Regions from separate parts of the Anaerotruncus massiliensis (ex Togo et al. 2026) genome, predicted to be linked through region 1. Evidence: predicted binding sites of a transcription regulator. Region 1 holds the regulator's gene; the other holds the start of a gene.
The links. The regulator LexA, encoded in region 1, represses DNA repair genes until DNA is damaged. The targets are predictions, from matches to a motif close to CNAACANNTGTTNG.
Positions count from the first base shown of each region.

Region 1 (4,866 bases):
TCGCTGCTGATGCGGCGGCTGACGCCGCGCAGTTCCAGCAGATACCGTTCTTCCATCCCTACTCCCCTCAATTCTTCCGGGCGGCTTCCAGCACCGCCGTCACCGCCTCGACATTGACCCCGCGGTCCTCGTCGAACCGCGCGCGGTTCAGGTAGCCGCGCAGCTTGCCCATCTTGATGACCTCCGGAGATTTGATATAGCTGATCGTCTTCTTGCCGTTAAAGGTGATGACCGCCACCTGCTCGACCGGCACCCGGTGCCCCGCGTCCCGGCAGAGGGTGAGCACCCGGCCGGAGCACTGGGCCGCCGCCCTGCGCGGGTTGGGCACCGAATACCGCTTGCCTTCGTCCGCGATGACCCACTGCTCCTCGTCGGGCCCGCCGAAGTATTCCCCGGCGTAGCAGAGGTCATAGACGAGCAGAACGCCGAAATAACCCACAAGGATGTGATCCGCCCAGCCGGAAAGCCCGTTCGAGACGAGCACGGGGCTGTCGATCACCTTGTAGCCGCGCGGCGCGGCAAAACTGCGCAGCGCGCGCGAAACCTTCCTACGCTCCGAATCCTCCGTGCGGGGGTGCAGTTTTTTGTAGAGCACCAGCGCGGCGCCGGCGGCCAGCACCGCCACGCCGAAAAAGATCAAAAGTCCCCAAAACGTATCCATGTCCAACGCCCTTTCCCTATAGAATCGCCTTTGCTAATGATAGCAAATCGCGGCGGTTTTTGCAAGAACGCGGGCGCCCCGGGCGGCCCGCTTGACTAACCGGGGAAATCCGTTATACTTAAAAGGTGCCGAAACGGCCGGAAGGGAGGCTTCCGCCTTGAAAAGAACCATCGCGCTCCTCTGCGCGCTGCTCCTCTGCCTGACGGGCTGCCGTTCGGAGGGGCCCGGGCAGGACGCCGCCGTCGAAAGCGCCGGTCCCCTTGTGGAGACCGCCGAACCGGAAACGGCGATCGAAAAAATCTACGAGAACGTGACCGTCCGCGGGCTCGCCGACGCGTCGGACGACGACCTGACCGATAAATTTTTCCTCGACGTCTCGATGCTCGACAGCTACTGGGTGCGTTTTTCCTCGGGGGATTTCGGGCTGGCCGACGTCTTCATCCTCAAGCCGTCCGAGGGGATGGAACCCAAGGTGCGCGACGCGCTCGAGCAGGTGAAGCTCAACCGCGCCAAGGAGTTTGAAAACTACGACGTCTACGACGCCCACCAGATCGCGCAGGACGCGGTCATCTATGAGCAGGGCGGCTATCTCATCATGCTCATGCTCGCGGACACCGACGCCGCGCGGGACGTCATCGACCAGTACATTCCGAAGATTTGAGGGAAAGGGGCCGCGAGGCCCCTTTTTTGCCGCGTTTTCGCGGCGCGGACATGCTATCCTGTCCGGAGGACGGGCCCGCGCCCGCCCCGGCTTTCGGCGGGTTTTCCGCCGTTTTGCCGCCGGAAGTTCCCCAAAAGCCCGCGGCTGTGCTATAATGCAGGCAGGGAATTTTTTCCTGTTTTCGGCCGCGCCGCCGGAACCGGTGGTTCCTTTCCATTTTCGCCAAGGAGGTTTGCGCCATGCCCCAGTCCCACTCCGCCGGGAAACCCGGCCGCGTCCTGCTCTTCGACGAGCTGCGGGGCCTGTCCATCCTGCTGGTCGTCATCTACCACGGCGCCTTCGACCTGATCGCCGTCTACGGCGTCAGCATCCCCATCTTCGACGCGCCGCTGCTCCAGAAGTTCCTGCAGCCCCTCTTCGCCGGGCTCTTCGTCTTCATTTCGGGCGCCGTCTCCCGTTACTCCCGCAGCAACCTGCGGCGCGGGCTCGCCTGCTTCGCCTGCGGGCTGCTCATCACCCTCGTCACCGGCCTGCTCCCGATGGTGCCCGACCGCTTTGGCATCCTCCACCTGCTCGGCGCGAGCATGGTCCTCTTCGCGCTGCTGCGCCCCCTGCTCGACCGGATTCCCACCGCCGCCGGGTTCCTTCTCTTTTTCACCCTCTTCTTTTTCTGCCGGAGGGTGCCGGACGGCGTCTTCGGCTTTCCGCCCCTCGCCGCGCAGCTGCCCGAAAGCTGGTACACCGCCAGCCCCTGGCTCTTCCCCCTCGGGTTTCCCCAGCCCTGGTTTGAATCCGCCGACTACTTCCCCATCCTCCCCTGGACCCTTCTCTTTTTCGCGGGGTCCTATCTCGGGGTGTGGGCGCGCGCGGGCAGGCTGCCCTCTTTCTGCTACCGGGGACGCCTTCCCGCCCTCCAGACGGTCGGGCGCAAAAGCCTCTGGATCTACCTGCTGCACCAGCCGGTGCTCGTCCTCCTGCTCGGCGCATTCGTCTGGCTCGCACGCGGCGTGCTCGGCCTGCCCATCTGAGCGGGCGGCCCGGACCCCTCGCGGCGCAAAAAAAGGGCCGGATGCTCTGCAACATCCGGTCCAAGCTGTTTGAGGTGTGTTTTGAGGAGGGTAGAGATACTCAAAATGTTTGCGGCTAATCTTGAGTACATCTTTATTATAACCATTTTTCCGGGTGGTTTGTTAAGGATTCATGGCTACTTTTTAAAAAAAAGTCACTCTTTTTATAAACGAAATTTGAATATTGGTAACACCCGTTTCATCCTGTTAAAGTTTTTAGAACATACGTTTGCATTTTGGGACGTCTTCTGCTATACTGGAACCGAAAACAAACCATGCGGGAGGTGCCCATATGCAGCAGTTGTCACCGCGGGAGGCCGACATTCTCGAGGTTATCCGCACATCGATTGACGCCGGCGTGGTCCCCAGCGTCCGGGAGATCTGCGCGCGGCTGGGGATCAAATCGACCTCGACCGTGCACCGCTACCTCACGAGCCTCCAGGAGAAGGGGTACATCCTGCGGGAGGACAACCTCAACCGCTCGATCCGCCTGCCCCACAGCGAGGTGACGCGGGTCCCCGTCGTCGGCACGGTGGCCGCCGGACAGCCGATCCTGGCGGAGGAGGTCATCGAGGACTACCTGCCCGTCGCGCTGCACGGGGACGCGAAGGAGCTCTTCGCCCTGCGGGTGCGGGGGGACAGCATGATCAACGTCGGCATCTTCGACGGCGACCTGATCGTGGCGCGGCGCTGCGAGACCGCCCGCAACGGCGAGATCGTCGTCGCGCTGGTGGACGACGAGGCGACCGTCAAGCGCTTTTACAAGGAGAACGGCGGCTACCGCCTCCAGCCGGAGAACGACGCGATGGAGCCGATCTATACCGACCATGTGGTCGTCCTCGGGCGGGTGGCCGCCCTCTACCGGGAGTTCTGAAACTTTTGCCGCCGAGGGCGGCGGAAAGGCGGGGTTTCTGCTTGATTCGGGCAATCTTCTTTGACATCGACGGGACGCTGGTGAGCTTTTCGACCCACCGCATCCCCGAAAGCACCTGGCGCGCGCTCGACGAGGCACGCCGGAAGGGGGTCCTCCTCTTCATCGCCACCGGGCGGCACACCTCCGTCATGCAGGAGGGGCACATCCTCGGCGACTTCCCCTACGACGGCTATATCACGCTCAACGGGCAGTACTGCTATACGCGGGAGGGCATGGTCCACCAGAACTGCGTGCCCCCCGCCGACATCCGCGCACTCGTGGAGCTGCTCGACCGCGATCCCTTCCCCTGCCTCTTCATGGAGAAGGACCGGATCTACGCCAACCGGATCGACGACAACATGCGTTCGGCCCACAAGGCGGTGAATCTTCCGCTGCCCGAGGTGGCGGACTACCACCGCGCGCTCCACCACGACGTCTACCAGCTCAACTTTTTCCTCACCCCCGAGGAGGAGTCCTACCCCCTCTCGCGGATGCCCGGCTGCGCCGCCACCCGGTGGAGCCCCTACTTTTCCGACATCACCCCGCGCGGCGGCTCCAAACGCATCGGGATTGAAAAGATGCTCGCCCACTTCGGCATTCCGGCCTCGGATACGATGGCCTTCGGGGACGGCGGCAACGACATCGAGATGCTGCGCTTCGCGGGCGTGGGCGTCGCGATGGGAAACGCGGGCGAGGAGGTTCGGCAGGCCGCCGACGACGTCACCGACGACGTCGACCACGACGGTATCCAAAACGCGCTGCGCCGGTTCGGCGTCATCTAAAAAAGAAGCCCCCCGCAAGGGGGGCTTCTTTTTAGCCGTTGGGTCTCAGTCCTTGCCGCGGACCGCGAAGAGCAGGTCGATCGACGGGGCTTTGCCCACGCTCTTTTCGGTGTGCAGCTCATATTCCAGGTTGCGCGCCGCATAGCCGCTCCCGGGAAGCCACTTCGTATAGAAATATCGCTTGGCCTCCCCCACCGCCGGGCCCCACAGAAACCCGAGCTTGGGGCGGACGGTGATCCGCGCGTAAAGGCCCGCCTCCAGCGTGAAGGCGGCGAGCGGCGGGGCCGCAAAATTCCCCGCAATCAAAAGCTCGAACGCCTCCGTCCGCGGGTCGTAATTCCGGGAGAGGACATAAAGGGGCAGGACCTCCCCCTCTTTTTTCCCGACGGCCTGATAATATTCCGCCGAGAGGCGGGGGATATCCTTCGAGACCGTCCGGTCGCTCGATTTGCCCCAGACGCCGTGGATTTCCTGCGCTTCCATCGTTTCCAGCGTAACGGTCAGGTTGGCCATATCGCATCCGCTCCGTTCTTTTTCAGCTCTCTTTCATCCTATCACTCCGCTCCCCCCGGTGCAAGGGCCCGCGGCCGGGAAAAAGAAAAAGCAGCAACATTGCTGTTGCTGCTTTTTGCGCCGGCACAGTCCTATCTTCCCGGGAAGTCTCCCTCCAAGTATTTTCGGCACCGCTGAGCTTAACTTCCGTGTTCGGGATGGGAACGGGTGGGACCTCAGCGTCATATGCACCAACGAATGGCTCCCCCTGTCTGGCTCGAACAGACGAC
Region 1 covers NZ_JAPJQF010000083.1:25-4,890, reverse strand. The annotation lists gene RCI06_RS13900 (ATP-binding cassette domain-containing protein) at 1-56, opposite strand, end outside; gene RCI06_RS13895 (nuclease-related domain-containing protein) at 68-661, opposite strand; gene RCI06_RS13890 (DUF4358 domain-containing protein) at 819-1,322, shown strand; gene RCI06_RS13885 (heparan-alpha-glucosaminide N-acetyltransferase domain-containing protein) at 1,562-2,350, shown strand; gene lexA (transcriptional repressor LexA) at 2,682-3,263, shown strand; gene RCI06_RS13875 (Cof-type HAD-IIB family hydrolase) at 3,305-4,084, shown strand; gene RCI06_RS13870 (GyrI-like domain-containing protein) at 4,130-4,597, opposite strand; rRNA gene rrf (5S ribosomal RNA) at 4,716-4,832, opposite strand.

Region 2 (4,866 bases), on a different contig from region 1:
GGAAAGGCCCTTCTGCCGCAGCTCCTGGCGGATGCGCAGCAGGCCGTAGTGTTTGCGTTCGCTGAGTTCCCGCGCGTACCGTTCGGCATAGCCGTCGTCGTCCACAAGGCCCAGCTCCTCCATCCGCTCGACCGCCTGTCCCGCGGCCTCGGGGTCCACATGGCGGGCGAGGCGGTCCCGAAGCTGGCTGGAGGTGTATTCCCGGCCGGACAGCATCGAAAAGGCGCGTTCCTTGGCTTTTTTGAGCTCCGCCTCGGCGGCGAGCCCGGCAAGGCGCTCCCCGTCGATCTCCGAACCGACCGAAAGCCCCGACGCCGCAAAGACGTCGGGGTGCATACTGAGCAGGAACTCATCGTCCCCATAGAGGGCGACGCGTCCCCGTTTTGTCATTCTGACGGCGGTCAGCTTCATTCGTCATCCGTCTCCACGTCGATGTTGACGCGAGCGGCCGGCGCGGCGGGCGCTTCCACAGGGGCGGCCCCGACCTTCACCGGCTTTTTGCCGCCGGCCGCGCGCGGGGATTTCAACAGCTTATCCGCGTTCTCGCGCACCTTTGCCTCAATCTCCGCCATGAGCTCGGGATTGGCCTTGAGATATTCCTTCGCGTTGTCGCGGCCCTGTCCGAGGCGGATGTCGCCGTAGTTGAACCACGAGCCGCCGCGGACCACGATGTCCAGCTTATTCGCCAGGTCGAGCACCTCGCCCTCCTGGGAAATGCCGGTGCCGTACATGATATCGAACTCCGCCTCGCGGAAGGGAGGCGCGACCTTATTCTTGACCACCTTGACGCGGGTGCGGTTGCCGATGATCTCGGTGCCGCTTTTGAGCGCCTCGATGCGGCGCACGTCGAGGCGCACCGACGCGTAGAATTTGAGCGCGCGGCCGCCCGGCGTCGTCTCGGGGTTGCCGTACATGACGCCGATCTTCTCGCGCAGCTGGTTGATAAAGATGACCACGCAGTTGGACTTGCCGATCGCGCCGGTCAGCTTGCGCAGCGCCTGGCTCATGAGGCGGGCCTGCAGGCCGACGTGGCTGTCGCCCATCTCCCCTTCGATCTCCGCCTTGGTGACCATCGCGGCCACCGAGTCGACGACGACCACGTCGATCGCACCCGAACGCACGAGCGCCTCCGCGATCTCGAGCGCCTGCTCGCCAGTATCCGGCTGGGAGACGAGCAGCGAATCGATGTCCACCCCGAGCGCCTGCGCGTAAACGGGGTCGAGCGCGTGCTCAACGTCGATGAAGACCGCTTCGCCGCCCATCTTCTGCGCCTGCGCGACGACGTGCAGCGCGACGGTCGTCTTGCCGGAGCTCTCCGGCCCGTAAATTTCAATGATACGCCCGCGGGGAACGCCGCCGATGCCGAGCGCGATGTCCAGCGAGAGCGACCCGGTCGGGATCGCCTCCACGTTGAGGGTGCTGTCCTGCCCGAGCTTCATGACCGCGCCGCGGCCAAACTGCTTTTCAATCTGCCCAAGCGCGGTCTCAAGCGCCTTCTGCCGGTCCTCCGCAGAGATGTTCTGCCTGCGCTCGCTCACAGGCCCCATTTTTTTATCCGCCATAGCCCTGCCTCCGCCATCAAAAATCGTCGCGCGGCGGACGGCCGCGCGGATATTCACTATTCGCATTATACACGACCGCAGGTCAAAAAGCAAGTACAATTAGAACATTTGTTCTTATTTTCCTGTGGACTTTTCCGCCCGTTCCGGGTATGATGGAGATACTGCTTTTGAGAGGGGGACGGGCGATGGAACGGGTATTTTCACTTTGCAGCGCGCGGGCGATCGCACGCGCGCAAAACCACCTCTACCTCGCGCCCCACCCCCTGCTCCGCCCCTGGGTGGCGCACTACACCTTCACCTTCCCGTCCGGCCCGCCGGAGGACGGGACCCTCGCCCTCATCCCCGACGCGAGCGGCTGTATCCTCCTATCGCTCGACGGAGAGGCCCGCGCCCTTGCGTGGGGCGCGACCACCGAAGTCGCCGTCGTGCGGCGGGATTTCAACGAGTCGCCCGTGCGCTTCTTTATCGAGTTTCTGCCCGGCGCGCTGGGCGCCCTGACCGGCATCCCGCAGGAGGAGCTGCGCGACCGCCGGTTCACGCTGGGCGAGGCGGACGCGGCGCTGGCCGCCGCCCTCGAAGCCGCCGCCGGCCGCGCGGCGGACGCGGACGCTCTCGCGGAGGAAACCGACCGTCTGCTGCTCGCCCGGTTTTCCGGACGTGCCCTGCCCGGCGCGGTGCGGGGCGCGATGCAGCGCCTGCGGGAGTCGTCGGGGATGCTGCCCGTCGGAGAGCTGGCCGCCGAGAGCGGCTACAGTCAGCGACACCTCAACCGCCTCTTCGGGGAGACGGTCGGCATGAATGTCAAGACCTTTGCGCGGCTGGTGCGGGTCAACGGCGCCATCCGGCTGCTGCGGCAGGGCTCCGGTTCCCTCGCCGCGCTGGCGCAGGAGGCCGGCTTTTACGACCAGTCCCATTTTATCCACGATTTTTCGCATATCTGCGGGGTCGCCCCGGGCGCCTACCTGCAGAACCTGTCCGCTTTTTACAATGAAATTTTCAAATTTTGAAGTATGCTTTTAGCAAACCCCGCCGGCGTGCCGCGGCGCCCCTCCCGGGGCGCACGGGCCCGCCGGCCCCGCGCCGTGACCGCCCGCCGCAGGGCGGGCGGGGCCGCTTTGCGGCCCAACAAAACGGCTCTGCCGTTTTGGTCACGGCGCGGCCGGGCGGTACCATACGAGGGAGGCTGAAACCATGATTGAATCGAGATGCGGGCTGCTGTGCAGCGCCTGCAATTACCGGGAGCCGATGGGCTGCAAGGGCTGCACGGCGATCGAAAAGCCCTTCTGGGGCGACGCGTGCCCGGTGAAATCCTGCTGTGAGGCAAAGGAGCTGGAGCATTGCGGGACCTGCGGGGAATTCCCCTGCGCGCTGCTCACCGGCTTTGCCTACGACCCCGACCAGGGGGACGACGGAAAACGGATCGAACAGTGCCGCTGCTGGCGCGACGCTGAAAAGGAGGCGGTATCATGAAATTTTGCGGACCGATGCTCTGTGTCCGGGACATGGAGGCATCCAAACGGTTTTACACCGGCCTGCTCGGGCAGAAGCTCGTGCTCGACTACGGGGAGAATGTGACCTTCGACGGCGGGTTCTCCATCCAGGTGAAGTATCAGGAGATCTGCGGGCTGGACCCCGAGCGGTTCCCGACCCGCTACGGCGGCAACGACGCGGAGCTCTATTTTGAGGAGCCGGAATTCGACCGGTTCCTCGAAAAGCTCGCGGCATGGCCCGGCATCGAATACATCCTGCCCTGCCACGAGCACAACTGGGGGCAGCGGTGCGTATGCTTTTACGACCCCGACCGGCACATCATCGAGGTCGGCGAGCCGATGGACCACGTCGCCGCGCGCTTTTTGAAGCAGGGGATGCGCCCCGAGCAGGTGGCGGAGCGCACCATGTTCCCGCTCGAGATCGTCCTGAAAATTCAGAAGGCGATTGGGGAATAGCGGCGAAAAAAGAGGCCCGGACGCGCTGCGTCCGGGCCTCTTTTGCATCTGAAATCACCGGCTGGTGGCGTTGCGGAACGCCTGCCGGGTCGCCTTGATCTCGGTGAGGGATTTGACGAGGACCTCCTCGGTCTTGAGCAGGCAGTTGTCGGAAAACTCCTGCGCCGCCTGACGGATCTCGCGGGATTTGAGCTGCGCCTGGGAGAGGATTTCCGACGCCTTGGCCTGCGCCGCCTTGCTGACCTCCTCCTGCGCGATGAGGGTACGGGCGCGATCCTCCGCCTTGCGTACGATCTGCTCCGCCTCTTTCTTGGCGTTTTCGATGATGTCGGTGCGGTCGGAGACGATCGCCTTGGCCTGCTTGATCTCCGCCGGGATATTCAGGCGGATATCGTCGATCAGGTCGCGCACCTTGTCGGCGTCCACCACGCACCGGCCGCCCGAAAGCGGCAGGCTCCAGGAACGGTCGAGCAGTTCGTCGATCACGTCCAGAATTTCATCGATATTCATTCGGAATCCACTCCTTTATCGGTTATTCGTCAGCTGTTTCGGTTTCGGGAAATTTGATTTTGAGCCGCTCGACCACCGTATCCAGGATGATGGAGGGGACAAAGCTGCTCACGTCGCCGCCGAAGCGGGCAATCTGCCGCACCATGCTCGAGCTCAGGTACATGTTGTCGCTGCTCGGCGTGAGAAACACAGTCTCCGCCTGGGGCATCAGCTTGCGGTTGGTCAGCGCCATCTGGAACTCATAATCAAAGTCGGATACCGCCCGCAGGCCCTTGACGATGGCGACCGCGGACTTCCTACGAACATAGTCTATCAGTAAACCGCTGAACTTGTCAACTTCCACGTTGGGCATGTCCACGCAGACCGCGTGGATGAGACGCACCCGCTCGTCGAGGGAAAAGATCGGGTTCTTGTCGGGGTTGGCGCTCACCACCACGATCACCCGGTCGAAGAGGCTCGCCGCCCGCCGGATGATCTCCTCATGTCCCTTGGTGATCGGGTCAAAGCTCCCGGGGCAGATCGCCAGTCTTTCCATTCGTCATTCCTCTTCCTGTCGTTTTCTGTAGGTCGTGATCTTCGCCTTGCCGTATCGGTAGGTCCGGTGCAGCAGGAACTCTCCCGCCGCCTCCGGCAGCTCCTCGTTCTTTTCCGTCTCGCAGACGATGACGCCCGTGTCCTTCATGAGTCCCGCGAGCTTCGGCAGCACCGCGGGGATGAGGTTTTCACCGTAGGGCGGGTCGAGCAGGGCGATATCGAACCGTTCCCTGGCGCCGAGCAGGAAGCTCTGCGCCTCCATCGCGGCCACCCGCGCGCGGTCGGCAAGCTTGGCCGCCGCAAGGTTGCGGCGG
Region 2 covers NZ_JAPJQF010000073.1:334-5,199, forward strand. The annotation lists gene RCI06_RS13495 (regulatory protein RecX) at 1-411, opposite strand, end outside; gene recA (recombinase RecA) at 408-1,562, opposite strand; gene RCI06_RS13505 (helix-turn-helix transcriptional regulator) at 1,748-2,569, shown strand; gene RCI06_RS13510 (DUF3795 domain-containing protein) at 2,754-3,032, shown strand; gene RCI06_RS13515 (VOC family protein) at 3,029-3,508, shown strand; gene RCI06_RS13520 (ATPase) at 3,563-4,018, opposite strand; gene coaD (pantetheine-phosphate adenylyltransferase) at 4,041-4,553, opposite strand; gene rsmD (16S rRNA (guanine(966)-N(2))-methyltransferase RsmD) at 4,557-4,866, opposite strand, start outside.
Region 2: recA (recombinase RecA) is a predicted target of LexA. The motif match lies at 1,664-1,677, and genes of this name have one in related genera.